3 regions of the Ureibacillus sp. FSL E2-3493 genome follow, and region 1 is predicted to be linked to each of the others. Evidence: a T-box and tRNA genes for the amino acid it is inferred to sense, from the RefSeq annotation. Region 1 holds a T-box; the other regions hold tRNA genes.

Region 1 (17,132 bases):
CCTACTGGTGTAAGTTTTATAAAGGAAATACGTAACAAGTATCCGAATTATCCAATAGTCGCGATAGGTGGCATCACAACGGAAAATTCTAACGAAGTTCTTCAAGCTGGTGCAGACGGAGTAGCAGTTATCTCCGCTATTTGTCAAAGTTCAAACCGAAGAGAGACTGTTAATAGATTTAAAACTAAAAATTACTAAAATCAATAGAAATCCTCCGTTGATTAGTAATGGAGGAGAAAGGATGTTGAGAAAATATAGCATATTAAGAGGTATAGACATATAAAGTCTATCAAATACCAATGACTACGATTTTCCGAGTATGGAAAAAATCTAGTAATGTTCTAGTATAATTAAAGAACATTTCACAAAATAGTAGTAGAATACAATATAATAGCATAAATAAAAAGTGTACCATCATTTTCCTATGATGCGTGCACTTCTTTTATTAGTAATAATGATAGATTTACTATAGGGGTGATACTTATTGATAGCATATCAATCAAACAATGTAACTGTTTTTCAAAGTTTAATTTACAAAACGACATCCCTTGTTATCCGAACCAATGATTGTATCATTATTGTGGATCCAAATTTGCTCCCTATCGAAGTAAATGAAATAAAAGAATATGTAGAAGAGATTAGAGGAAATCGCCCTATCTATTTAATTTTTACCCATTCCGATTGGGATCATATTGTTGGTTACGGTGCTTTTCAAGACGGAATTGTTATTGCAAGTGAGCGTTTCGAAAATCGACAGGATAAAGAAGCGATACTTCATCAAATTAGACAGTTTGATGATCAATATTATTTAGATCGAGATTATCCTATTCTTTATCCTCCTGTTAATATCCCAGTAACCTTTGATGGACAAGTATTAGAAGTAGGTGAAACGAAATTTACCTTTTATATGGCAGAAGGTCATACAAATGATGGGATTTTTATTGTAGTAGAACCTTTAGGTGTATGGATTGCTGGGGACTATTTGTCAAATGTTGAATTTCCCTTCATTTATTTTAATAGTGAAAAGTATGAAGAAACATTACGAAAAACCAATAAAATTTTAGACAATCATTCTTTTCACCTTCTAGTACCGGGACATGGTGATCCAACAAATATTAAAGAGGAAGTCATTTTCCGAAAAATAACTTCTTATCGTTATATCCAGGAATTACGAAATGCCATTAAAGAAAACAGAGATCATCGTTTTTTAATACAAGGTTATAAATATAAAGAAGAACAAATTAAAAGCCATGAAGAAAACTATCAATTAATTAAAAAAGAATTGCAAGTTGAAGCAACCTAGCATAGTAATGAAGTGAACAATCCATCATTGAACCCTCTAGACAATTGCCGCATAAACTAGGTGAGGCGAGCAAAAGGGGGTGTCCTCAAATGGGATTGTATATTAATAATAAAGAACACCCAAAAGTGTTTAGTCAGTCGAATCATTTAGTAGAGCCGAATCAAGTGGAATTTAAGCGAGATTACTTATCCGAGTTAATTGAACAACAAGTGAATGCAACTCGAAACTTACAATTTTCCTTAAATCAAATACACTATTCTCAAAATGATTGGAATGAGCATCAAACAAATCAATTGAGAAAATTAAATGGACGATTAGATGAACTAAGGGAATTCCAGCATCATCAAAAAACATTGGATCAACAAGTCGACATTCGATTGGAAAATATTGAAAATCAACATCGTACATTAAACGAATCAATCCTTCAGGAACAACATATCCATCAGGATCTATTTGATCAAGTAAATGCGATCAATTATTCTCAAAAAGAAATTGTAAGTCGAATTGATGTTTTAAATGATGAATATAAAGAGATTGTTACGATTTTAAAAGATTACTCAGCTATAAACGAAGCGTTAATTACCCGTTTAGAAACAGTTGCCATGACAAAAGAAAAGTTGGAAGAACGAATTCAAGCCCATAGTGAACATAATCAACAGTTAGTTCATCAAATGACCTTTATCGAAGAAGCTCAAAAAGATGTTTTAGATCGGGTTGATAATAATGAAGGATTAATCGAAAAAGTTATGCGACAAATTGATCATCTGCGGTCTATTTTATTTGAACGTACAAACGATTTAGAAGAAAAAATTGAGAAAGTATTACAAAATTCAGTAACATTTTTCAAAAAATAACTTTTCTCTTTTTTCATTATTCATTTTTTTAGAAAATATTACACTTAGATTGAATTAATTTCTTTTATTTGATACAGTATAAGAAATATGGAATCAATGAAGTGACCAAGTAAATAAGAATTGTGAAACAGAAAATATAGCATTTGCTGAGAGCTATATCACCGCTTCTTATTGAAACCTATCACGGAGATGCGAGTTAAAGCTTGCCGAGTCGTTATCGTTACAAACGCGTAGAGGGTAGAAGGGAGAATTTTTTCTTTTTACCGAACTAAGGTGGTACCACGTCTATTCAGCACAAAGACGTCCTTTTGATTAGGACTCTTTGTGCTTTTTATTGTTCAAAAAATACGAACGAGTCGGAACCATAAATTGTAGCGCTAGATAGGGAAAATGAAAATTGTAAAAAGTTTTAGGAGGAAATAACAATGTCACAACAAACGAATGATTTTTCTAAATGGTATATTGACACAATTCAAAAAGCAGATTTAATGGACTATACACCCGTTCGTGGCTGTATTGCATTTAAACCAGACGGTTATGAACTATGGGAACATATTCAATCGGAAATGGACCGTCGTTTTAAAGAAACAGGTCACCGTAATGCCTATTTCCCAATGTTAATTCCAGAATCTTTCTTCCAAAAAGAGAAGGATCACATTGAAGGATTTTCGCCAGAACTTCCATGGGTAACAGAAGCAGCAGGAGAAAAATTAGAAGAACGATTAGCTCTTCGTCCGACTTCTGAAACAATGATTGGCCACCTTTATTCTGATTGGATTAAAAGTTACCGTGATTTACCAGTTTTAATTAACCAATGGGCGAACGTCTTCCGTTGGGAAAAGAAAACTCTTCCTTTCATCCGTACTTCTGAGTTTTTATGGCAAGAAGGGCACACAGCTCACGTGGATGAAGAAGACGCTCGTAAAGAAACGATGCAAATGTTAAACATTTATAAAGAAGTTGTTGAAAACTTTTTAGCGATTCCTGTATATGATGGACAAAAAACGCCATCTGAACGTTTCGCGGGGGCTGTTGATACGTATTCGATCGAAGCAATGATGAAAGATGGTAAAGCAGTACAAGCTGGTACTTCACACTATTTAGGGACAAAATTTGCTGAAGCCTTTGATATTAAATATTTAAATAAAGAAAATAAACATGTTCATGTGCATACGACATCATGGGGTACGTCTACTCGTTTAATTGGTTCAGTCATTATGGTACACGGTGACGAGCAAGGTTTAGTCCTACCGCCAACAATTGCTCCAACACAAGTTGTATTAATTCCAGTAGGTCCATGGAAGAAGAACCCAGCTATTATCGAGAAATTAGATGAAATCTTCGCAGCACTTAAAGCAAAGGGTATTCGTGTCCGTCTTGATGATTCTGATCAATCACCAGGATATAAATTTAATGAATGGGAATTAAAAGGGGTACCAGCACGTATTGAACTAGGTCCTCGTGATTTAGAAAATAATCAAGTATTATTAAAAATGCGTGATGAATCCGATAAACAAACTGTAGATTTAAACTCTGTTGTCGAAGCAATTGAAAAAGAGTTGAAAGTGATGCAAACAAGACTTTATGACAAAGCAAAAGCATTCCGCGATGCGAATTCTCATACTCACATTGATTCTTTAGAGCAATTACAGCAACATTTATCTGATTCTGAGAAAAACGGAACGATTCCAGGTTGGATTTTAGCAGGATGGTGTGGTGACGATGCTTGTGAATCTAATGTAAAAGAACAAACGAAATTTACAACTCGTAACATACCGTTTAATCCACCAACTGAAAAACATACATGTATTAACTGTGGTAAAGAAGCGAAACATACAGTTTGGTTTGGCCGAGCTTATTAATTAAATGACAATCCACCTAAAAATCCTCCATGAAGAGAATTTTTAGGTGGATTTTATTATTTAGATGATTCGAACACTATTTCATACGATTTAGCACAGACTATAAAGTAGAGAAAGTAAGAAAGATTCTAACTTAGTATGTGACATTAAATCAGCTCCCTTGTTAGGAAAAAATGAAAAATAGTATCAATGATTAATTGTTCGAATCATTATTCAGTTTGGTTCTTTTAATAAATATCATACTTGTTTGCTAGTTTTTGCACTCAGTAGTTTTAAAATAAAAAAGACCCAATTATTAAAATTGGGCCATTTCATTTATTGATGTTTTTTCTGGAATTCAATCATAAAATTAGTAAGGGCTTGACATGCTTCAACCGGAACAGCATTGTAAGTTGATGCACGGCATCCTCCCACTGAACGGTGACCGTTCAAACCTACAAAGCCAGCTTCTTTTGCCTCAACAAGGAATTGTTTTTCTAGCTCTTCATCAGCAACACGGAATGTTATATTCATTAATGAACGTGATGATAACTCCGCATGTCCTTTATAAAAGCCATTACTTTGATCGATTACATCATAGATTAATTTTGCTTTGGCTTCATTGTTTTTCTCAATACCTTCGAGCCCACCTTGCGCTTCAACCCATTTAAGAACTTCCCCTAACATGTAAATACCAAAGGTTGGTGGAGTGTTATATAAAGAATTTGAATCTGCGTGTGTTGTGTATTTTAACATAGTAGGAATGTTCTTGTTCGCTTTTTCAAGTAGATCTTTTCGAATAATGACAACGGTAACACCTGATGGACCAAGGTTCTTTTGGGCACCAGCATAAATAAGACCGAATTTACTAATATCAACAGGCTTAGAAAGGATATCACTAGACATATCTGCTACTAAAGGTACTTCGCCGGTATGAGGGAATTCCTTCCATTGTGTGCCATAAATTGTGTTGTTAGAAGTAATGTGCACATACGCATCTGTTTGATCAAATTGAATTTCGTTTAAAGTGGGGATATTTCGATATTTATTTTCTTTTGAACTAGCAGCTTCTGCTGTTTTTCCAAAAAGTAATGCTTCTTTTAATGCTTTTTCAGACCATGAACCTGTCAATACATAACTCGCCCTTTGACCTTCTTTTAAAAAATTCATCGGTACCATCGTAAATTGAAGACTAGCACCACCTTGTAAAAAAAGAACTTCATAGTTATCAGGAATAGCATATAACGCTTTTAATCGAGCGATTGCTTCGTTATGTACTGCATCATAATCTTTACTACGATGACTCATTTCCATTATGGACATTCCAGCGTTGTTGTAATTGATCAGTTCTTGTTGAGCTTTTTCAAGTACTTCTAGTGGTAGAGCTGATGGACCTGCATTGAAATTAAAAGCACGTGTAATGGTTGAATTCAAATGAACCACTCCTTGAAGAAATTTAATTGATATAGTTGATTATATACTGAATTTTACGTAAGTGGTTTTGAATATTAGATAAAAGTAATAAAAATTTTGATTTTTCGAATTTTATCGTAAATAAATAATACATATTTATACTAAATTTTTTTACTCAAAATATTTTATATATAAGATTCTTTTGAAGTGATGATAGTTTTTCGATAAAAGATGTACAAAAACCTTTCGAAAAATAACGGATTCGAAATACAGTCTATTTCAGAAAAATATTTGATTCTTAAACGTATGTCTTGCTACTAGTTTTTTTCAAAGCATTTATTAATCTGAGGTTAAAAAAATCTACAGTTTTATAGCTTTTTATGAAAAAGAATCTATTTTTTCTTAAGAAGCTCCACACTTGTCCATAACCTTACATTCTTAAAGTCATAAAGTAGAAATAGAACTGAGGAAAGGAGGATATGGCATGGGTTACTCTAATGACGTAGGTGGTGTAGGCGACTACTGTAATAATGTAGGAGGAGTAGAAGACAATCATTGTAATGGTGGTTCCGGCGGATTCGGCGGCGGCTTTGCATTACTTGTAGTTCTATTCATTCTTCTTATTATCATCGGTACGCAATTCAATAAAAGATACTATTAGTATTTTTTATTGATCAAAAGAATGGGAGCGCTATCCCATTCTTTACTACATAAATTGTAAAATCCTTTTAAAACTAAACATTTGTCCCTAGTAATGCCGGGTATTAGTCATAAATTGTTAGTATCTTAGATAAAGGGGGAGAAATGTTATGCATTATAATTCATATGGTGATGGTGGTTACTCTAAAAATGGAAATGAATTTGTTCTACTCGTCGTTCTGTTTATTCTTTTAATTATCGTTGGAGCATTCTACTTCAACCACTAAAATATCATCGAACACCTTACGGGATTTTAAAGCTAGTTGGCTTTAAAATCCTTTTTATTTGTCTGTAATTAGAAAGGATTTCCAATTATAATTATAGAAAAGAGGAATACAGAGCTAAGACAGGAGTATATTTATAACATGCGTTTTCAGGATTTGGTTGGCCGTGTGAAAAGAAACATACATAAACGATTGAAATGATTAAGTAATAAATCAGTTTTGGAGGAACAAAAATGCAAAATGACACTGAAAAACGTATTGATTATCTTGAAAAAGAAGTACGTGAGTTGCGATTAGAACTAAATCAGTTAAAATCAGCTACAACGGGTTTTGAACAGCCATTACCAATTAAAGTAAAAAAGACAGTTGAAAAAGTACCGATGGAATTACAGAAAGCAAAAGTTAATCCAGTCAATTCAACTGAAAAAACTCGACCAAAGATTCAAACAGTCCCCCCTTCCAAGAAGCAAGCTTTACCACCAAAAAAACAAAAAAGCTTTGAAGAAATCATCGTTTGGTCTTTACCAAAAATATTTATGATTATTCTCGTTTTAGGTGTTTTATGGGGATTAAAACTAATTAGTGACTTTGGATTGCTTTCAACGGAAGTTAAACTCGTCTTAGCTTATGGATTATCAATCGCGTTATTTGTAATTGCGTACAGAATGGACAAAATGAAAAGGGATACTTCACAAGTTTTAACCGTTGTTTTATATGGTGGAACATTTTGTATCGGGATCTTAACAACAGCAGCTGGAGCAATAATTTATGAAGTTTTAGGACTTTATTTTGCTTTATTGATTGCCTTCGTTTACATTGCATATGGAGTAGCTATTTGCTATGTGAAGAAGAATGAAGTTCTTTCAATATTCGTCATGTTCACTTCGTTGCTTTTACCGTACTTGTTAGAATATATGGATTTTAACGGACCGTGGATATTACTGTACGTTTTGATTATTTTTATTGCCATGCAGTTTATATTGATTAAACATGTTCAAAAAATTGCCCTTTATATTACATACGGTTTTTCCATACTAGCAGTAATAATTATTTGGCTACTCAATCAAGAACATCACTGGTTTTATTTATCTAGTGTCATTATTTTAAATGGTTTATTGCTTTATGTTTGGTGGCATCAAAATAAAGTAAGAGGGAAATATATTGCGTTCCACGAAGGTTTATTGTTTAGCTTAAGCGGATTAACCGTTGCAATCGTAAATTTCATTACAAATGAACCGGAACTAGCTTTGTTCTTCTTAACGATTATTTATATACAATTTGCTTACCAAGCTTATCGAAATAAAATAAAACAACTCGTAGATGTTATTGGAACGTTATTAATACTTACCGTATTTAACATGTTACTTGCTTTGGATTTATCCAATACAATAGACATCGTATTATTTCCTTTCAGTGCTTTTTTATCAATCATGTTGGCTATTCGAATTGGCGCTACGATTATGAAAATAACGTATAGTATTTTAATGACGATTACCGTTTTCAATCATTTATTACTAAGTGATGTTAAACCTTTTTGGACGATTGAACACGCAAACTATTTATTCATTTTAGTTTATTTAATTGTTATTTTCTTATATGTACAAAAACAAAGAGCCGTTAAAGTTAATGATAATTCAAAAGCAACCATTTCTTTCTCAGGAGATCTATTGCCCATTATCATTACAAGCTTTTTCTTCTTTTATGTTAATCAATTTGACTATAGTTACATTTCAAACGATTACCCATATGCAACCTTTATATTAATAGCTGTTGCAACGTTTGGAAGTATCTTTATGCCAAAACGATTAACTGGGCGGGCATTAAAATATGTACTAATCTTCGCCTTTACTATTTCAACAATCAACTTACTACCGAGTCATTACGTATTTGGATTAGATATTTGGCTAAATATTTTTGCGCGGTTCATTTATATATGTTTCATCATATGGTTTATGGTGGATATTTTAATGAAAGGTACTCTCTATGAAACTTGGATTCGAAAAGTAAAAATCGATTTAGATGGACTTCATACGGTATGTATTTTGGCTGGGATGATGTTGTTGTATGGGCTACTCAATCAATTACAATTTGATCAATTGTTAAATCCGATATTTGTGATTGCTAGTAAAACAATACTTTTATTTATCGTTTCTAGCATTTCTTTATGGATCAGTACCACTTATCATTACAAGAAAGTAAAAGTAATGGGGTATGCCCTCATTGTTATCGCCATCTTTAAACTTGTATTTTTCGATTTAAGTTCTTTAAATCTATTTATTCGTGCCATTTTATTTATATCCATTGGAGGTCTTGGTTTATTTCTATCAAACAAATTATTATCAAAGAATGGTAAAGTGGAAGAAAAATAGAAAAATTCCCACAATTGAAATATTTTTTTATATAATTTAATTATCTTTCAAGAACAAAGGAGTTATCGAATATGGATTTAGGATTAAAAGATAAAGTAGCGATTATTACAGGAGCTAGTAAAGGAATTGGTTTATATACCGCTTTACAACTTGTCAAAGAAGGGGTGAAAGTAGTCATTGCTGCCCGTACGGCATCAACTTTAAATGAAGCAAAAGCATTTATCCAACAACATACTGGGCAGGAAATTTTAACGATCTCTTGTGATGTTTCAAAAGAAGAAGATTGTAAACGTCTAATTGAAGAAACAGTACAACATTATGGGAAATTAAATATTTTAATTAACAATGCCGGAACATCATCTGCCAACTCATTTGAAGATGTCGATACAGAACGATGGCATGCAGACTTAAATTTAAAATTATTCGGAGCAATCCATTGTTCGAAATATGCACTCCCATATTTAAAGGAACAAAAGGGTGGAGCGATTTTAAATTTAACAGCCGTACTGGCAAAAACGCCACCAGCTTCCAGCTTACCTTCTACAGTGAGTCGATCAGCTGGTCTTGCGTTAACGAAGGCAATGAGTAAAGATCTAGGAAAATATAATATCCGGGTAAATTCTGTTTGTATTGGCTTAATTCGCAGTCGCCAAATCGAAGAAATATGGCAAAAGGAAATGCCAGATCATACTTGGGAAGAATATTCAACAGAAGTAGGGAAATCTATTCCACTAGGACGTATTGGAGATACGGAAGAAGCTGCAAATGTCATAACATTTTTAGTTTCCGATGCGGCATCCTATGTAACGGGTACTGCCGTAAACATTGATGGTGGTTCTGGTGCAGCGTTATAATCCTGTTCAATCCTGGTTGTTTCGGCAATCAGGATTTTTTCTATTATGTTAGTTAAATTTTAAAGATATTATGAATATACATTGAGCCTATTTATGACTATTGTTTCTGTAGTTTTCAATCGAAAATGAAACTTTTTTGCCATGTAAATCGTATGTTTTATATAAACGAATATGGTAAATGATTAGAGAAGAGTATACTTACTATTTTAGATTCAATAGATACCATTTGTTAGAACGGAGGATAAAAGATGTCTGAAACAAAAAATCCATTATTCGAAGATTTAGATACGATGGCAAAAGGTTCTACTGCTGAAGTTAAGGAAACGCCACAAACACAGCTTGTGTCTGAGCAAGAAATGTCCCAAATAAAAAAACGACAACTCGCTCTAAAACAAGAACCTCAAGTTCAGTCCCTAGCTGAAAAAATCGATGTAAAAAATCAAATTGCCGTCTTAGAATTTGGGAAAGAGACTGCTACAGCGATTTCGAATTTTTCAGATAAGATGCTTGCTACGATTAAAACGAGTAAGTTAGAAAAATCGAGTGAGTTAATACAAAACTTAAATAAAATTATGGATCGGTTTGATCCGCAAGATTTTAAAGAAGAGAAAAAAGGGAACTTTATAAAACGTCTTCTCAATAAAGGGAAAGAACAATTTGAGAGATTATTATCCAAATACGATACGATGAATAAAGAAATCGATGTCATTTACAATCAAATCCAAAAATATGAAATCGAAATGAAACGAAATACAATGGAATTGGAACAGATGTATGATCAAAACTTACATTACTTTCAAAGTTTAAGTGAACATATCGCTGCCATCGAAGTAAAACTAGAACAACTACAACCCCAAATTCCTATACTTGAAGCACGTGCCAACGAAGGGGATCAAGAAGCGATAATGGAGTTAGATTCGTTAAATCGTTCCATAGAGCTCTTAGAACAGCGCAGATACGATTTGGAAATGGCACAGCAAGTTTCTTTTCAAGCTGCACCTCAAATTCGTATGATCCAGCAAGGGAATAATCATTTAATCGGAAAAATTAACTCTGCTTTCGTAACAACAATACCTATTTTTAAACAAGGATTAATCCACGCCGTTTCTATTCAACGACAAAAATTAGTAGCAGACTCGATGAATGAATTAGACAAACGGACAAATGAAATGTTAATCCGTAATGCGGAAAATATACGGTCAAATAGTGTCAACATTGCTCGCACAGCGGGTCAGCCAAGCATTAAAATTGAAACAATTGAAACAACATGGCAGACCATTATGGCGGGTATCGAAGAGACAAAACAAATTCAAGCTGAAACGGTGCGTAATCGAGAAGAAGGTAGAAAACGGATTGAACAATTACAACTTGAATATGAAAAATTAAAAAGAATGTAAAATGAAAAAGATTACCTTCCACTAAAGAAAGGTAATCTTTTTTATTCATTTAGAAACCAAATCTTCTTCTTCTGTTCATTCCGCCAATACCGCCTACTCCGCCTGTTCCACAAAATCCGGCATTTCCACCGAATCCGCCAGGTCCCATTGGGAATCTATCTGCCCCTCGAACGAATTGATTAACAACAGATTCTGTTCTTGGGAAGAAGTGTTCATTATGAATTACATGTCTATTTACTGTAGTAGTGTGAATAGGATGAACATGTGGAACAACAGTGTTGATAATATTTGTTTTTACAACCTCTTGAGTTGGTGATACTCGTGTAGGCGCAACTCGTGTTGGTAAAACGTTTGGTGGACAGCAAATTGGATTATTGCAACGACCACGATGATGTTTTCTATGCATAAATTTTCCCCTCCTCTTTTTAATATTTACTGCAATAATAATGTATTCAATTGTAAGTAAATGAACTAGATTTTTACCTATTATATTGAAAGTACTAGCATAACAATTTTCTAATTTTATTTTTTTGTGATAAATTACCTTATTTTTATGAAAAGAGCCGAAGTTAATGTTAAAGGAATCAAAAAGCTTAAACTGGCCGATTTTACGCATGATATTTAGGGAAAACAAAAGCTAAAGACAGATAAGAATTCTATTAAATTTTGATAAATCATAGCTTTTTGAAAAGAAAATTCACCCATTTTACTCTTAAAATTCATGGTCAGATTTAAAAGTAAAATAATTTATTGGTATTTCATATCAAAAAATTCTCACTTAAAAGGGAAATTTCTTTATAATTGGAAAAAAGTAAGCGGATTTTATAATTCATGGAACTTTTTTAATTGTTATCCGTATAACAAAAGACAGCTATTAGTACAATACTCTTAGCAATCTAAAGTTCAGGAAGGAGCTATACAATGACTTTAGCCTTAAAACATGTAGTGAAAAAATATAAAGATTTCACTGCGGTTAACGATTTAAATTTCACAATAGGAAAAGGTGAAATTTTTGGTTTAATCGGTCAAAACGGTGCTGGAAAAACGACTACTTTCCGTATGATTCTTGATTTGCAAGAACAAACAGCAGGTAGTATAACATGGGATGGTTCACCGATTAATAAAATTAACCGTGATTGGTTAGGATATTTACCAGAAGAACGGGGTATTTTCCCACAAATGAAAGTTGAAGACCAATTGATTTTCTTCGGTAAATTACGAGGCATGAACCGCGATAAATTGAAAAAAGAAATTGATTTTTGGATTCAACGATTTGAATTAGAAGAGAAAAGAAATGAAAAAGCAGAAACATTGTCTAAAGGAAACCAGCAAAAAGTACAATTAATAGCTAGTTTCATTCACAAACCGAAATTTCTAATTTTAGACGAACCTTTTAGTGGCCTTGATCCAGTAAACCGCGATCTTTTAAAAAATGCCATATTACTTTTAAAAGAAAGAGGTGTTACGATTCTTTTCTCTAGTCACCAAATGGACAATGTAGAAGAGTTGTGTGACCATCTTTGTATATTAAAACGAGGTGTTTCATTGTTCTCTGGTAGTTTATTAGATTTGAAAAAACAATACGGGAAAACAAAGTTAACCATCCGTACAACTGTACCGAAGGAAGAAATAGAAAAAATGGCAGGGGTTAAAGACGTAAAAGTAGTGCGGGATGAGTATGTCCTAACGTTAATGGATGAATCCTTTGCAAAACCTATTTTTGAGTTGATTTCAAACGGTCAATATATTGAAAAGTTTAGTCTTGATTATTTATCCCTTGATGAAATCTTCAAAGATAAGGTAGGTGGCAATAATGAGTAAATTATCCATACTCGTTAAGCAACTTTATAAAGAAAAGGTAAGAGGGAAATCCTTTATTTTAATGACCCTTTTATACTTAGCTATTATTACAGTAGTAATGTATTGGTCCGATATTAAAGCACTGTTTGTTAACGATGAAGCTCTTCAAATCGCTTTAGTAAATGAAACACCAGTGGAATTAGAACCAATTTTCGCCTCCAATGATGACATTACGTTTAGTTATCCGACCGAGTCAAAAGAAAATCTATATAAACAATTAGAAGATGAAAAATTAGATGCGGTTGTAATTGTTTCAGATGAAAATGAATCAATAAAAGCGGAAATTGCTACATACACTCCTTTAAAGTTAAATGATCAATCTACCATTTCATCTTTAATCCAATATGCAGGTAGTATTTATGGTATTCAACAACTAAATTTAACAGCTGAGGAAGCAGAGAAAATATTAAACTCTGAACCGATTATTACAACAACAAATATTAATGAAGAAAGTGGAAATGCAAAAAGTGAAGATCAAAAACAATCTGGATTATGGGTATCATATGGTGTCGGTATTGTTATTTATTTCTTTGTTATGAGCTTCTTATCTATCATAACAACAGATGTCGCTTCCGAAAAAGGATCCCGTGCTTTAGAAATGTTATTAGTTAGTGTGAAACCAGGAACACATTTCCAATCGAAAATATTAGGTACAATGTTAGTCGCATTAACTCAGTTTGGTGTTATTTTCGGATTCCTATTTGTGCTCCTACGATTTACGGATGGCGGTTCAAAATGGGAAATCGTTCAGTCTATATTAAGTGATATTTCCTATTCATACGTATTTTACGTTCTTGCATTCCTATTGTTAACGGTTGTTCTTTATTTAATTATCGGAGCTTTATTCGGTTCCCTTGTTTCGAAAGTAGAAGAAGCTTCCCAAGTAATGATGCCTGCCATGATGATTACCTTAATCGGTTTTTATGTAATGATTTCAGGTATAGGTAACCCTGATACGATATTAATCAAAATATTCTCCTATATCCCATTGACTTCAGGAATGGTTATGCCAATGCGGATTGGAGCAACTGACATTTCCATTATTGAGCCTATTATTTCTTTAGTTATTCTTATTGTGACAGTTGTTGCCGCTTATATTTTAAGTCTTTCATTCTATAAGCGAAGTGTATTAACTTATAGTACAGGTGGCGTTATTGAAAAAATTAAAACTGTATTAAAAGTGACAACTTAATTTGTTTCGTCTCTATAAATAAAAGATATATGTTCGTTTCTTCGAACATATATCTTTTTTATTGCTTATACAACTTTCGACCGAAATGTTTCGAATATTGAATTATTTTTAGAAATCATCTTCACGCATTATACATTATTTGCTAAAATAAGTTGGTCTCATTCAAAGAACTGAAAATTCTAGAAATTAAAAATTTAAACTGAGGTAAGAAGAAGGTGAATCGATGAAAGTCTTTTTGAAATTAGGTTGGTTTTTTAAAGAAAGGAAAAAAGAGTATCTTATTGGGCTAACGATGCTTGCTTTAGTAGCGGTATTAAATTTAATTCCGCCAAAGGTTATAGGTTATGTCATCGATGAAATCGGTAGTCGTAAACTTACACCTGGTTCCCTTGGGAAATGGGTTGGTCTTATTGTAATTGTAGCCATTTTAGCATATATGCTTCGCTACTATTGGCGACTAATGATCTTTGGTTCATCCAATTATCTTGCGAAAAATTTAAGGGAAAAACTTTTCCGTCATTTTAGTAAAATGAGTCCGTCCTTCTATCAACAACGTCGAGTTGGTGACTTAATGGCCCATGCAACAAACGACATATCTGCGGTACAACAAACTGCAGGAGGCGGAGTATTAACTTTATTTGACTCTGTGACGACTGGTGGATTTGTGATTATTGCGATGGCTTTTACGATCGACTGGCGATTAACTTTAATTGCTTTAATTCCAATGCCACTTATGGCCATATCTACTAGTTACTATGGTAAATTACTACATTTAAAGTTTCGTGATGCACAAGCTGCCTTTTCTGATCTAAACGATAAAACACAGGAAAGTATTTCAGGTATCAAGGTCATTAAAACTTTTGGTCAACAAAAGGAGGATACTGATGACTTTACCCGACTTTCCAATGATGTAGTAGAAAAAAATATGAAAGTAGCTAAAATTGATTCTTTATTCGATCCGACCATTAGTTTAATTATTGGATTTAGTTTCATGTTAAGTCTCGGTTTTGGAGCAAAATTTATTCATGAAGGTACAATGTCAATCGGAGACTTAGTTGCTTTTAACACATACTTAGGTTTACTTGTTTGGCCAATGCTTGCCTTTGGTATGTTGTTTAACATTATGGAACGGGGATCTGCTTCCTATGATCGAATTGAACAACTTTTATCTGTTCCAGTTCAAATCGATGATAAAGAACAGGCAATTGATACAAAACCGAACGGTGATATTTTATTTTCAGTCAATGATTTTAAATTTCCTGGTGATGAAGCTAGCGCATTATATAACGTACACTTTGAATTAAAACAAGGCCAAACATTAGGAATTGTCGGTAAAACTGGTTCTGGAAAGACGTCAATTTTAAAACTGTTACTCCGTGAATTTGAAGGTTTTGACGGTGTAATAAAATTTGGGGATCACTCTATCGATGAATATAAAAAAATTAAATTGAGAGAAGCCATTGGTTACGTTCCTCAAGACCATTTTCTATTTTCAGCATCCGTTTATGAAAATATCGCATTTATTAACCCTAAAGCGGACAAAGAAACAGTGGAACGAGTTGCAAAGCTTGCCCATATACATGTTGACATTTTACGTTTTACTGAAGGATACGACACAATTGTTGGTGAACGAGGAGTTTCGCTATCTGGTGGTCAAAAGCAGCGGATATCGATTGCTCGTGCTTTAATGATGCAACCTGAACTATTAATTTTAGATGATTCTTTATCTGCAGTAGATGCTAAAACGGAAGAATCCATTTTAAAATCTTTGAAAGAAGCAAGAGAAGATTCTACAACGATTATTACATCCCATCGTTTAAGTGCCATTGAACATGCTCATCTCATTATTGTGATGCATGAAGGAACAATTGTAGAAAAGGGTACCCACGAGGAATTAATGGAACTCCAAGGACGTTATTATGAAATGTATCAACTTCAACAATTGGAACAATTAGTAGAAAAGGGAGGGGAAGTCAAATGAATAAACAACCAGCCTTTTCTAGTAAAGAACAAAGACAAATTGTTATTAGACTTTTTAGTTACTTGAAACCTCATAAAAAAGCAGTTTCTTTCGCCCTATTTTTATTATTGTTGACGGTTATTGGCGACGTTTTAGGACCTTATATAATAAAAGTATTCCTAGATGATCACTTAGCAGTTGGGAATTTTGATTTCCAACCAATAATTCTTCTAGCCGTATCTTATTTTATCATCCAAGTGTTAAATGTCGTTATTTCCTATTTGCAGTTAGTAAAATTCCAAGAGATTGCTTTAAAGATTATACAGCAACTAAGAATCGATGTATTTAAGAAAATTCATCAACTAGGTATGCGCTATTTCGATGATACGCCGGCAGGGACGATTGTATCCCGGGCGACAAATGATACAGAGGCAATTAAAGATTTATTTGTTTCCGTTTTAAGTACTTTCGTCCAAGCTGCTTTCCTAATTGTAGGGATATATGTTGCGATGTTTTTATTAAATCCATTGTTAGCATTATTTACACTCATTTTACTCCCGCTTATTTTCTTAGTAGTTTATTTATATCGAAAATATAGTTCCGTTGTCTATATGACGATGAGGGAAAAGTTAAGTCAATTGAACGCTAAATTAGCGGAGAGTTTATCTGGCATGGGCATTATCCAAGCTTTTAGGCAGGAAAAACGATTTAATGACGAATTTGACGAAATTAATCATGAGCATTACATAGCGATGATGAATAATACAAAGTTGAATAGTATTTTACTTCGTCCCGTTATTGATCTAATCTATTTTACTGCCATTGTCATTTTATTAACCTATTTCGGAATTACGTCCTTTGAAACGGCCATTGAAGTCGGAACGGTATATGCGTTTATCACATATATCAATCGATTTTTTGAACCTGTTAATAATGTAATGGAACGATTAGCGATTTATCAACAAGCCATCGTTGCTGGATCCCGAGTGTTCACTTTACTTGATGAAGAAGAAATCGAACCAAAACAAGGGGAAAGCAATGAACTTATCACTGAAGGTTTGATTGAATTTAAAAATGTTACTTTTAGTTATGATGGCAAAACAAATGTATTAAAAAATATTTCCTTTACAGTGAAACCTGGTGAAACGATTGCTCTTGTTGGACAT
Region 2 (4,200 bases), 820 kb from region 1:
GGGTATTCACCAGAACCATCCTCAAAATCGACCGTTAATAATGATTTATGTGTAAGTTCATTCATAATTTCTTCTTCCACTGGTCGAGTTTCCATATCAATTTTTTCATGACTATGTTCTTTACAAGTCAATGTCGTAGGAACTGCCTCTAACCTCTCAAATGGAATTTCTTTTTGACATACTTCACATTTTCCATATGTTCCATTTTCCATTGCATTTAACGCAGCCTCTATTTTTTCAATACTTTCTTGTTTAAAATCATCCATTGCATATTCTGTTAATTGCGATGTTAAATCAGAAGCATTATCTCCAGGGTGATTATCATAATTGGATAATTCCGTACGATCTATATCATCGTGGGTTTCTAAACCTTCTTTTAAATCCTTCAATTCCTCTAATAAATTGTTTTTTAATTGTTCCATTTGTGATTGATTCATTTATTTTAAACCTCCTTCTATCTATTAATTAAGGTTCACCTAATTTAGCCTTTTCAAACGTAAAATATTGTACAACAATGAGAAATTCTTTCATTTTAAACAAAAAACACTCTCAAGATAATGTTTATCTTGAGAGTGTTTAGTAATGACCCGTACGGGATTCGAACCCGTGTTACCGCCGTGAAAGGGCGGTGTCTTAACCACTTGACCAACGGGCCTAACACAAAATTATGTATGGCGGAGAAGGAGGGATTTGAACCCTCGCGCCGGTTACCCGACCTACACCCTTAGCAGGGGCGCCTCTTCAGCCTCTTGAGTACTTCCCCAATATGGCTCCGAAGGTAGGACTCGAACCTACGACCGATCGGTTAACAGCCGATTGCTCTACCACTGAGCTACTTCGGAATAATTATGTTTTATGGTGGGCCTAAATGGACTTGAACCATCGACCTCACGCTTATCAGGCGTGCGCTCTAACCAGCTGAGCTATAGGCCCCTATTGGAGCGGGTGATGAGAATCGAACTCACGACATCAGCTTGGAAGGCTGAGGTTTTACCATTAAACTACACCCGCATATATGGTGGGTCGGGACGGAATCGAACCGCCGACACTTAGAGCTTCAATCTAATGCTCTACCAACTGAGCTACCGACCCATACAATCAATTTCGCCTTTGGCGAATATATTATGGCGGTCCCGACCGGGATCGAACCGGCGATCTCCTGCGTGACAGGCAGGCATGTTAACCGCTACACCACGGGACCATTTGGTTGCGGGGACAGGATTTGAACCTGTGACCTTCGGGTTATGAGCCCGACGAGCTACCGAACTGCTCCACCCCGCGATAATAATATTTATTTAATAATACTGACTTTACATGACGCATTCAGATTTTCCTGAACCCGTCCCGATTTCGTATAGCAACTCAAGAAGTTTGCGAAATCGTTGCGCTGAAGCTTAGCTACGATGCTTATTCGTTCGTGCTCCACCCCGCGATAATACTATCATTTATTTAATTTGAAATGGCGGAGGAAGAGGGATTCGAACCCCCGCGCGGTTTAACCCGCCTGTCGGTTTTCAAGACCGATCCCTTCAGCCGGACTTGGGTATTCCTCCGTTTTATACTTCTATGGTGGACCTTGCAGGACTCGAACCTGCGACCGGACGGTTATGAGCCGTCTGCTCTAACCAACTGAGCTAAAGGTCCTTAAAGATGGCGGCAGAGGGGATCGAACCCCCGACCTCACGGGTATGAACCGTACGCTCTAGCCAGCTGAGCTACGCCGCCAGGATCTTTATTATGGTTGGTGGAGCCTAGCGGGATCGAACCGCTGACCTCCTGCGTGCAAGGCAGGCGCTCTCCCAGCTGAGCTAAGGCCCCATAATATTATTTTTAATTTGTCATGGTCGGGAAGACAGGATTCGAACCTGCGACCCCTTGGTCCCAAACCAAGTGCTCTACCAAGCTGAGCTACTTCCCGTTCGCTTCTTTGGCGCGCCCGGCAGAAGTCGAATCCACAACCTTCTGATCCGTAGTCAGACGCTCTATCCAATTGAGCTACGGGCGCAATAAATGGTGCCGAGGACCGGAATCGAACCGGTACGGTAGTCACCTACCGCAGGATTTTAAGTCCTGTGCGTCTGCCAGTTCCGCCACCCCGGCACATTTGGAGCGGAAGACGGGGTTCGAACCCGCGACCCCCACCTTGGCAAGGTGGTGTTCTACCACTGAACTACTTCCGCATGTGCTTTTGTTTATCTGGCAATTTAAATGGTGCGGGTGAAGGGAGTCGAACCCCCACGCCTTGCGGCGCTAGATCCTAAGTCTAGTGCGTCTGCCAATTCCGCCACACCCGCTTATTTAAAAACTGGTGAGCCATGAAGGACTTGAACCTTCGACCCTCTGATTAAAAGTCAGATGCTCTACCACTGAGCTAATGGCTCTAAAAAATGGTGCCGGCGAAAGGACTTGAACCCTCAACCTACTGATTACAAGTCAGTTGCTCTACCAATTGAGCTACACCGGCTTTGGTGGAGGATGACGGGCTCGAACCGCCGACCCCCTGCTTGTAAGGCAGGTGCTCTCCCAGCTGAGCTAATCCTCCTGGGTATAATGCCTAGCAACGTCCTACTCTCGCAGGGGGAAGCCCCCAACTACCATCGGCGCTAAAGAGCTTAACTTCCGTGTTCGGTATGGGAACGGGTGTGACCTCTTTGCCATCATCACTAGACTATTTAAATAAGGACAAGATTTATAATATCATAATTGCATTATTTTTCAAGTCTTTTTATAAATTTTTTTAAAATTATGACCCGTACGGGATTCGAACCCGTGTTACCGCCGTGAAAGGGCGGTGTCTTAACCACTTGACCAACGGGCCTAACACAAAATTATGTATGGCGGAGAAGGAGGGATTTGAACCCTCGCGCCGGTTACCCGACCTACACCCTTAGCAGGGGCGCCTCTTCAGCCTCTTGAGTACTTCCCCAATATGGCTCCGAAGGTAGGACTCGAACCTACGACCGATCGGTTAACAGCCGATTGCTCTACCACTGAGCTACTTCGGAATAATTATGTTTTATGGTGGGCCTAAATGGACTTGAACCATCGACCTCACGCTTATCAGGCGTGCGCTCTAACCAGCTGAGCTATAGGCCCCTATTGGAGCGGGTGATGAGAATCGAACTCACGACATCAGCTTGGAAGGCTGAGGTTTTACCATTAAACTACACCCGCATATATGGTGGGTCGGGACGGAATCGAACCGCCGACACTTAGAGCTTCAATCTAATGCTCTACCAACTGAGCTACCGACCCATACAATCAATTTCGCCTTTGGCGAATATATTATGGCGGTCCCGACCGGGATCGAACCGGCGATCTCCTGCGTGACAGGCAGGCATGTTAACCGCTACACCACGGGACCATTTGGTTGCGGGGACAGGATTTGAACCTGTGACCTTCGGGTTATGAGCCCGACGAGCTACCGAACTGCTCCACCCCGCGATAATACTATCATTTATTTAATTTGAAATGGCGGAGGAAGAGGGATTCGAACCCCCGCGCGGTTTAACCCGCCTGTCGGTTTTCAAGACCGATCCCTTCAGCCGGACTTGGGTATTCCTCCGTTTTATACTTCTATGGTGGACCTTGCAGGACTCGAACCTGCGACCGGACGGTTATGAGCCGTCTGCTCTAACCAACTGAGCTAAAGGTCCTTAAAGATGGCGGCAGAGGGGATCGAACCCCCGACCTCACGGGTATGAACCGTACGCTCTAGCCAGCTGAGCTACGCCGCCAGGATCTTTATTATGGTTGGTGGAGCCTAGCGGGATCGAACCGCTGACCTCCTGCGTGCAAGGCAGGCGCTCTCCCAGCTGAGCTAAGGCCCCATAATATTATTTTTAATTTGTCATGGTCGGGAAGACAGGATTCGAACCTGCGACCCCTTGGTCCCAAACCAAGTGCTCTACCAAGCTGAGCTACTTCCCGTTCGCTTCTTTGGCGCGCCCGGCAGAAGTCGAATCCACAACCTTCTGATCCGTAGTCAGACGCTCTATCCAATTGAGCTACGGGCGCAATAAATGGTGCCGAGGACCGGAATCGAACCGGTACGGTAGTCACCTACCGCAGGATTTTAAGTCCTGTGCGTCTGCCAGTTCCGCCACCCCGGCACATTTGGAGCGGAAGACGGGGTTCGAACCCGCGACCCCCACCTTGGCAAGGTGGTGTTCTACCACTGAACTACTTCCGCATGTGCTT
Region 3 (4,200 bases), 1.6 Mb from region 1:
AATGATGTATAGCAAGGCTTAGAAAAATCTCTCATCACCAATTGATGAGAGATTTTTTATGGACTTATAAAGAATGGATTACCTTATTCAGTGTTCGGTAAAGGTTTTTCAGGTCGATTAATACAGTAGTTACAATTCGAATCACTACATTTTGTTTCAGTCCATCTGTTGCATTTTGGGCAAATATAAGCATCATAATCTTCATAATAAATTAAATTCATTTCGCAAATCATGCAGTTATTTTCTTCATCCACAAACCCAACAATTTCAAAGTTATTAAAAATGACTACTCCATTCCTTACTTCTATTTTCATAAACCCTCCTTAAGTTGGAAATATATGAATTAGTTTTTTATAGCAAATTTTATCGATATGTTGATTTTTTCCTTAAAAATGCCACTATTATCAAGCACCAATAATTTTTCAAATAAAGTACTATTTTCACCTAAAAAACGTCTTGAACCATAGGAAGTTGAATATAAGTTTCCAATTATAGCGTCTAATGTCCATATGTGTTCAAAAGGGGGAGTTCGTACATCTCTAATTTGAATTTAATTCAATATAATTTCTTCGTAGCTAACTGTCGGGTGAGAATAGGTTGTATTCCCCGCTCTTCTTTTCTTTCCATACCATTGTTCAACTACTTGCTGTATCTTTAATTGCCACGGTAAAAGTTCTTTATTGGCAGAATAATTATCAATAATAGCAATACCACCACCATGTGCAATCATTTCATATAACATATCAAGAATCTTTTCTCTATCCATCCAATGAAACGCCTTAGCAAGGGTGACAAATCGAAAAAGATGATTATTAAATTTCTTTCTAAACGATTCTAGATTTCCATTAAACCATTCCAAATTCTCTAATCTATATTCCTTTTCAAGACGAATTGCTTCTTGTATCATTTCTGGCTCAGTATCAATCCCAATTATTTTTTCAAACCAAACCGACAATCTGAATGCTAATTGTCCTGTACCACACCCTAAATCGAGCATTTGACCTTTACCATCAAATGAAAACTTATCGATTAAATATCTAATCATTGAAGCTGGATATAAAGGTCTATAACGAGAATAGTACCAAGCAGTACCTTTAAATAAGTCATTACCGTAATTAATCATTTCCTTACTCCTTTCCCAGTTAAATCAACACTCCTTATTTCTTAAATATATAAAAAAATAGATGATAAAAACGAAATGTTTTTATCATCTATTTTTAATTTGAGCCTATCTTTTTAGCTCATACTATGACCCGTACGGGATTCGAACCCGTGTTACCGCCGTGAAAGGGCGGTGTCTTAACCACTTGACCAACGGGCCGTGGCTCCGAAGGTAGGACTCGAACCTACGACCGATCGGTTAACAGCCGATTGCTCTACCACTGAGCTACTTCGGAATAATTATGTTTTATGGTGGGCCTAAATGGACTTGAACCATCGACCTCACGCTTATCAGGCGTGCGCTCTAACCAGCTGAGCTATAGGCCCCTATTGGAGCGGGTGATGAGAATCGAACTCACGACATCAGCTTGGAAGGCTGAGGTTTTACCATTAAACTACACCCGCATATATGGTGGGTCGGGACGGAATCGAACCGCCGACACTTAGAGCTTCAATCTAATGCTCTACCAACTGAGCTACCGACCCATATAATCAAATTTACTTAAAATAATGGCGGTCCCGACCGGGATCGAACCGGCGATCTCCTGCGTGACAGGCAGGCATGTTAACCGCTACACCACGGGACCATATGTATGTATAAATAGTAAAGAAAATGGCGGAGGCAGTAGGATTCGAACCCACGCGCGGTTTAACCCGCCTGTCGGTTTTCAAGACCGATCCCTTCAGCCAGACTTGGGTATGCCTCCGTATTATGAATAAATGGCGGCAGAGGGGATCGAACCCCCGACCTCACGGGTATGAACCGTACGCTCTAGCCAGCTGAGCTACGCCGCCATAATAGTATTAAATTGGTGGAGCCTAGCGGGATCGAACCGCTGACCTCCTGCGTGCAAGGCAGGCGCTCTCCCAGCTGAGCTAAGGCCCCAATTTATAAATAGTCAGTTTGTATTACATGGTCGGGAAGACAGGATTCGAACCTGCGACCCCTTGGTCCCAAACCAAGTGCTCTACCAAGCTGAGCTACTTCCCGTAAATATGGCGCGCCCGGCAGGAGTCGAACCCACAACCTTCTGATCCGTAGTCAGACGCTCTATCCAATTGAGCTACGGGCGCATATTAAAATGGTGCCGAGGACCGGAATCGAACCGGTACGGTAGTCACCTACCGCAGGATTTTAAGTCCTGTGCGTCTGCCAGTTCCGCCACCCCGGCACATTTGGAGCGGAAGACGGGGTTCGAACCCGCGACCCCCACCTTGGCAAGGTGGTGTTCTACCACTGAACTACTTCCGCATGTGCTTTATATTTATCTCTGGCAATAATTATTTTATTTATTATAAAAAACTGGTGAGCCATGAAGGACTTGAACCTTCGACCCTCTGATTAAAAGTCAGATGCTCTACCACTGAGCTAATGGCTCCCTATAAATGGTGGAGGGGGACGGATTCGAACCGCCGAACCCGAAGGAGCGGATTTACAGTCCGCCGCGTTTAGCCACTTCGCTACCCCTCCATGGGAATGGTGCCGGCGAAAGGACTTGAACCCTCAACCTACTGATTACAAGTCAGTTGCTCTACCAATTGAGCTACACCGGCTTAATATGGTGGAGGATGACGGGCTCGAACCGCCGACCCCCTGCTTGTAAGGCAGGTGCTCTCCCAGCTGAGCTAATCCTCCACATAAAAAATAAGCGAAGCGACGTCCTACTCTCACAGGGGGAAGCCCCCAACTACCATCGGCGCTAAAGAGCTTAACTTCCGTGTTCGGTATGGGAACGGGTGTGACCTCTTTGCCATCATCACTAGACTATTTAGTTGAGAGCTTGTTCTCTCAAAACTGGATAAAGACATTGAATGCATTCAAGATTTGGTTAAGTCCTCGATCGATTAGTATTCGTCAGCTCCATGTGTCACCACACTTCCACCTCGAACCTATCTACCTCATCGTCTTTGAGGGATCTTACTTACTTGCGTAATGGGAAATCTCATCTTGAGGGGGGCTTCATGCTTAGATGCTTTCAGCACTTATCCCGTCCACACATAGCTACCCAGCGATGCCTTTGGCAAGACAACTGGTACACCAGCGGTGTGTCCATCCCGGTCCTCTCGTACTAAGGACAGCTCCTCTCAAATTTCCTACGCCCACGACGGATAGGGACCGAACTGTCTCACGACGTTCTGAACCCAGCTCGCGTACCGCTTTAATGGGCGAACAGCCCAACCCTTGGGACCGACTACAGCCCCAGGATGCGATGAGCCGACATCGAGGTGCCAAACCTCCCCGTCGATGTGGACTCTTGGGGGAGATAAGCCTGTTATCCCCGGGGTAGCTTTTATCCGTTGAGCGATGGCCCTTCCATGCGGAACCACCGGATCACTAAGCCCGTCTTTCGACCCTGCTCGACTTGTAGGTCTCGCAGTCAAGCTCCCTTGTGCCTTTACACTCTACGAATGATTTCCAACCATTCTGAGGGAACCTTTGGGCGCCTCCGTTACCTTTTAGGAGGCGACCGCCCCAGTCAAACTGTCCACCTGACACTGTCTCCTACCCCGCTAAGGGGTATGGGTTAGAATTTCAACACAACCAGGGTAGTATCCCACCGACGCCTCCCTCGAAGCTGGCGCTCCGAGTTCTCTGGCTCCTACCTATCCTGTACAAGTTGTGCCAAAATTCAATATCAGGCTACAGTAAAGCTCCACGGGGTCTTTCCGTCCTGTCGCGGGTAACCTGCATCTTCACAGGTACTATAATTTCACCGAGTCTCTCGTTGAGACAGTGCCCAGATCGTTACGCCTTTCGTGCGGGTCGGAACTTACCCGACAAGGAATTTCGCTACCTTAGGACCGTTATAGTTACGGCCGCCGTTTACTGGGGCTTCAATTCAGAGCTTCGCTTACGCTAACCCCTCCTCTTAACCTTCCAGCACCGGGCAGGCGTCAGCCCCTATACGTCACCTTACGGTTTTGCAGAGACCTGTGTTTTTGCTAAACAGTCGCCTGGGCCTATTCACTGCGGCTCTCTCACGAGAGCACCCCTTCTCCCGAAGTTACGGGGTCATTTTGCCGAGTTCCTTAACGAGA

The links. The T-box of region 1 lies ahead of proS (proline--tRNA ligase). A T-box ahead of a tRNA ligase gene usually reads a tRNA of that ligase, here a tRNA-Pro.
Positions count from the first base shown of each region.
Region 2: it has a tRNA-Pro gene. The T-box ahead of proS (proline--tRNA ligase) is inferred to sense a tRNA for this amino acid. The anticodon was not compared.
Region 3: it has a tRNA-Pro gene. The T-box ahead of proS (proline--tRNA ligase) is inferred to sense a tRNA for this amino acid. The anticodon was not compared.

Region 1 is NZ_JBBOPK010000001.1:1,718,739-1,735,870, reverse strand. Features, by position in the region: gene thiE (thiamine phosphate synthase) at 1-198, shown strand, start outside; gene MHH69_RS08765 (MBL fold metallo-hydrolase) at 485-1,303, shown strand; gene MHH69_RS08760 (hypothetical protein) at 1,393-2,157, shown strand; T-box leader at 2,245-2,468, shown strand; gene proS (proline--tRNA ligase) at 2,583-4,019, shown strand; gene serC (3-phosphoserine/phosphohydroxythreonine transaminase) at 4,335-5,432, opposite strand; gene MHH69_RS08745 (YjcZ family sporulation protein) at 5,896-6,072, shown strand; gene MHH69_RS08740 (YjcZ family sporulation protein) at 6,221-6,337, shown strand; gene MHH69_RS08735 (DUF2339 domain-containing protein) at 6,568-8,703, shown strand; gene MHH69_RS08730 (SDR family NAD(P)-dependent oxidoreductase) at 8,775-9,557, shown strand; gene MHH69_RS08725 (toxic anion resistance protein) at 9,806-10,954, shown strand; gene MHH69_RS08720 (CotD family spore coat protein) at 11,004-11,360, opposite strand; gene MHH69_RS08715 (ABC transporter ATP-binding protein) at 11,876-12,775, shown strand; gene MHH69_RS08710 (ABC transporter permease) at 12,768-14,006, shown strand; gene MHH69_RS08705 (ABC transporter transmembrane domain-containing protein) at 14,230-15,987, shown strand; gene MHH69_RS08700 (ABC transporter ATP-binding protein) at 15,984-17,132, shown strand, end outside.
Region 2 is NZ_JBBOPK010000001.1:2,540,727-2,544,926, forward strand. Features, by position in the region: gene MHH69_RS12965 (TraR/DksA C4-type zinc finger protein) at 1-437, opposite strand, end outside; tRNA gene MHH69_RS12970 (tRNA-Glu) at 584-655, opposite strand; tRNA gene MHH69_RS12975 (tRNA-Ser) at 673-763, opposite strand; tRNA gene MHH69_RS12980 (tRNA-Asn) at 768-842, opposite strand; tRNA gene MHH69_RS12985 (tRNA-Ile) at 857-933, opposite strand; tRNA gene MHH69_RS12990 (tRNA-Gly) at 938-1,011, opposite strand; tRNA gene MHH69_RS12995 (tRNA-Phe) at 1,017-1,092, opposite strand; tRNA gene MHH69_RS13000 (tRNA-Asp) at 1,126-1,201, opposite strand; tRNA gene MHH69_RS13005 (tRNA-Met) at 1,205-1,281, opposite strand; tRNA gene MHH69_RS13010 (tRNA-Ser) at 1,461-1,553, opposite strand; tRNA gene MHH69_RS13015 (tRNA-Ile) at 1,568-1,644, opposite strand; tRNA gene MHH69_RS13020 (tRNA-Met) at 1,652-1,725, opposite strand; tRNA gene MHH69_RS13025 (tRNA-Ala) at 1,743-1,818, opposite strand; tRNA gene MHH69_RS13030 (tRNA-Pro) at 1,842-1,918, opposite strand; tRNA gene MHH69_RS13035 (tRNA-Arg) at 1,929-2,005, opposite strand; tRNA gene MHH69_RS13040 (tRNA-Leu) at 2,012-2,100, opposite strand; tRNA gene MHH69_RS13045 (tRNA-Gly) at 2,106-2,180, opposite strand; tRNA gene MHH69_RS13050 (tRNA-Leu) at 2,210-2,294, opposite strand; tRNA gene MHH69_RS13055 (tRNA-Lys) at 2,307-2,381, opposite strand; tRNA gene MHH69_RS13060 (tRNA-Thr) at 2,389-2,464, opposite strand; tRNA gene MHH69_RS13065 (tRNA-Val) at 2,467-2,542, opposite strand; rRNA gene rrf (5S ribosomal RNA) at 2,553-2,668, opposite strand; tRNA gene MHH69_RS13075 (tRNA-Glu) at 2,747-2,818, opposite strand; tRNA gene MHH69_RS13080 (tRNA-Ser) at 2,836-2,926, opposite strand; tRNA gene MHH69_RS13085 (tRNA-Asn) at 2,931-3,005, opposite strand; tRNA gene MHH69_RS13090 (tRNA-Ile) at 3,020-3,096, opposite strand; tRNA gene MHH69_RS13095 (tRNA-Gly) at 3,101-3,174, opposite strand; tRNA gene MHH69_RS13100 (tRNA-Phe) at 3,180-3,255, opposite strand; tRNA gene MHH69_RS13105 (tRNA-Asp) at 3,289-3,364, opposite strand; tRNA gene MHH69_RS13110 (tRNA-Met) at 3,368-3,444, opposite strand; tRNA gene MHH69_RS13115 (tRNA-Ser) at 3,473-3,565, opposite strand; tRNA gene MHH69_RS13120 (tRNA-Ile) at 3,580-3,656, opposite strand; tRNA gene MHH69_RS13125 (tRNA-Met) at 3,664-3,737, opposite strand; tRNA gene MHH69_RS13130 (tRNA-Ala) at 3,755-3,830, opposite strand; tRNA gene MHH69_RS13135 (tRNA-Pro) at 3,854-3,930, opposite strand; tRNA gene MHH69_RS13140 (tRNA-Arg) at 3,941-4,017, opposite strand; tRNA gene MHH69_RS13145 (tRNA-Leu) at 4,024-4,112, opposite strand; tRNA gene MHH69_RS13150 (tRNA-Gly) at 4,118-4,192, opposite strand.
Region 3 is NZ_JBBOPK010000001.1:145,007-149,206, reverse strand. Features, by position in the region: gene MHH69_RS00755 (hypothetical protein) at 84-314, opposite strand; gene MHH69_RS00750 (class I SAM-dependent methyltransferase) at 551-1,123, opposite strand; tRNA gene MHH69_RS00745 (tRNA-Glu) at 1,250-1,321, opposite strand; tRNA gene MHH69_RS00740 (tRNA-Asn) at 1,323-1,397, opposite strand; tRNA gene MHH69_RS00735 (tRNA-Ile) at 1,412-1,488, opposite strand; tRNA gene MHH69_RS00730 (tRNA-Gly) at 1,493-1,566, opposite strand; tRNA gene MHH69_RS00725 (tRNA-Phe) at 1,572-1,647, opposite strand; tRNA gene MHH69_RS00720 (tRNA-Asp) at 1,673-1,748, opposite strand; tRNA gene MHH69_RS00715 (tRNA-Ser) at 1,776-1,868, opposite strand; tRNA gene MHH69_RS00710 (tRNA-Met) at 1,883-1,956, opposite strand; tRNA gene MHH69_RS00705 (tRNA-Ala) at 1,972-2,047, opposite strand; tRNA gene MHH69_RS00700 (tRNA-Pro) at 2,076-2,152, opposite strand; tRNA gene MHH69_RS00695 (tRNA-Arg) at 2,159-2,235, opposite strand; tRNA gene MHH69_RS00690 (tRNA-Leu) at 2,245-2,333, opposite strand; tRNA gene MHH69_RS00685 (tRNA-Gly) at 2,339-2,413, opposite strand; tRNA gene MHH69_RS00680 (tRNA-Lys) at 2,466-2,540, opposite strand; tRNA gene MHH69_RS00675 (tRNA-Tyr) at 2,549-2,632, opposite strand; tRNA gene MHH69_RS00670 (tRNA-Thr) at 2,640-2,715, opposite strand; tRNA gene MHH69_RS00665 (tRNA-Val) at 2,722-2,797, opposite strand; rRNA gene rrf (5S ribosomal RNA) at 2,811-2,926, opposite strand; rRNA gene MHH69_RS00655 (23S ribosomal RNA) at 2,987-4,200, opposite strand, start outside.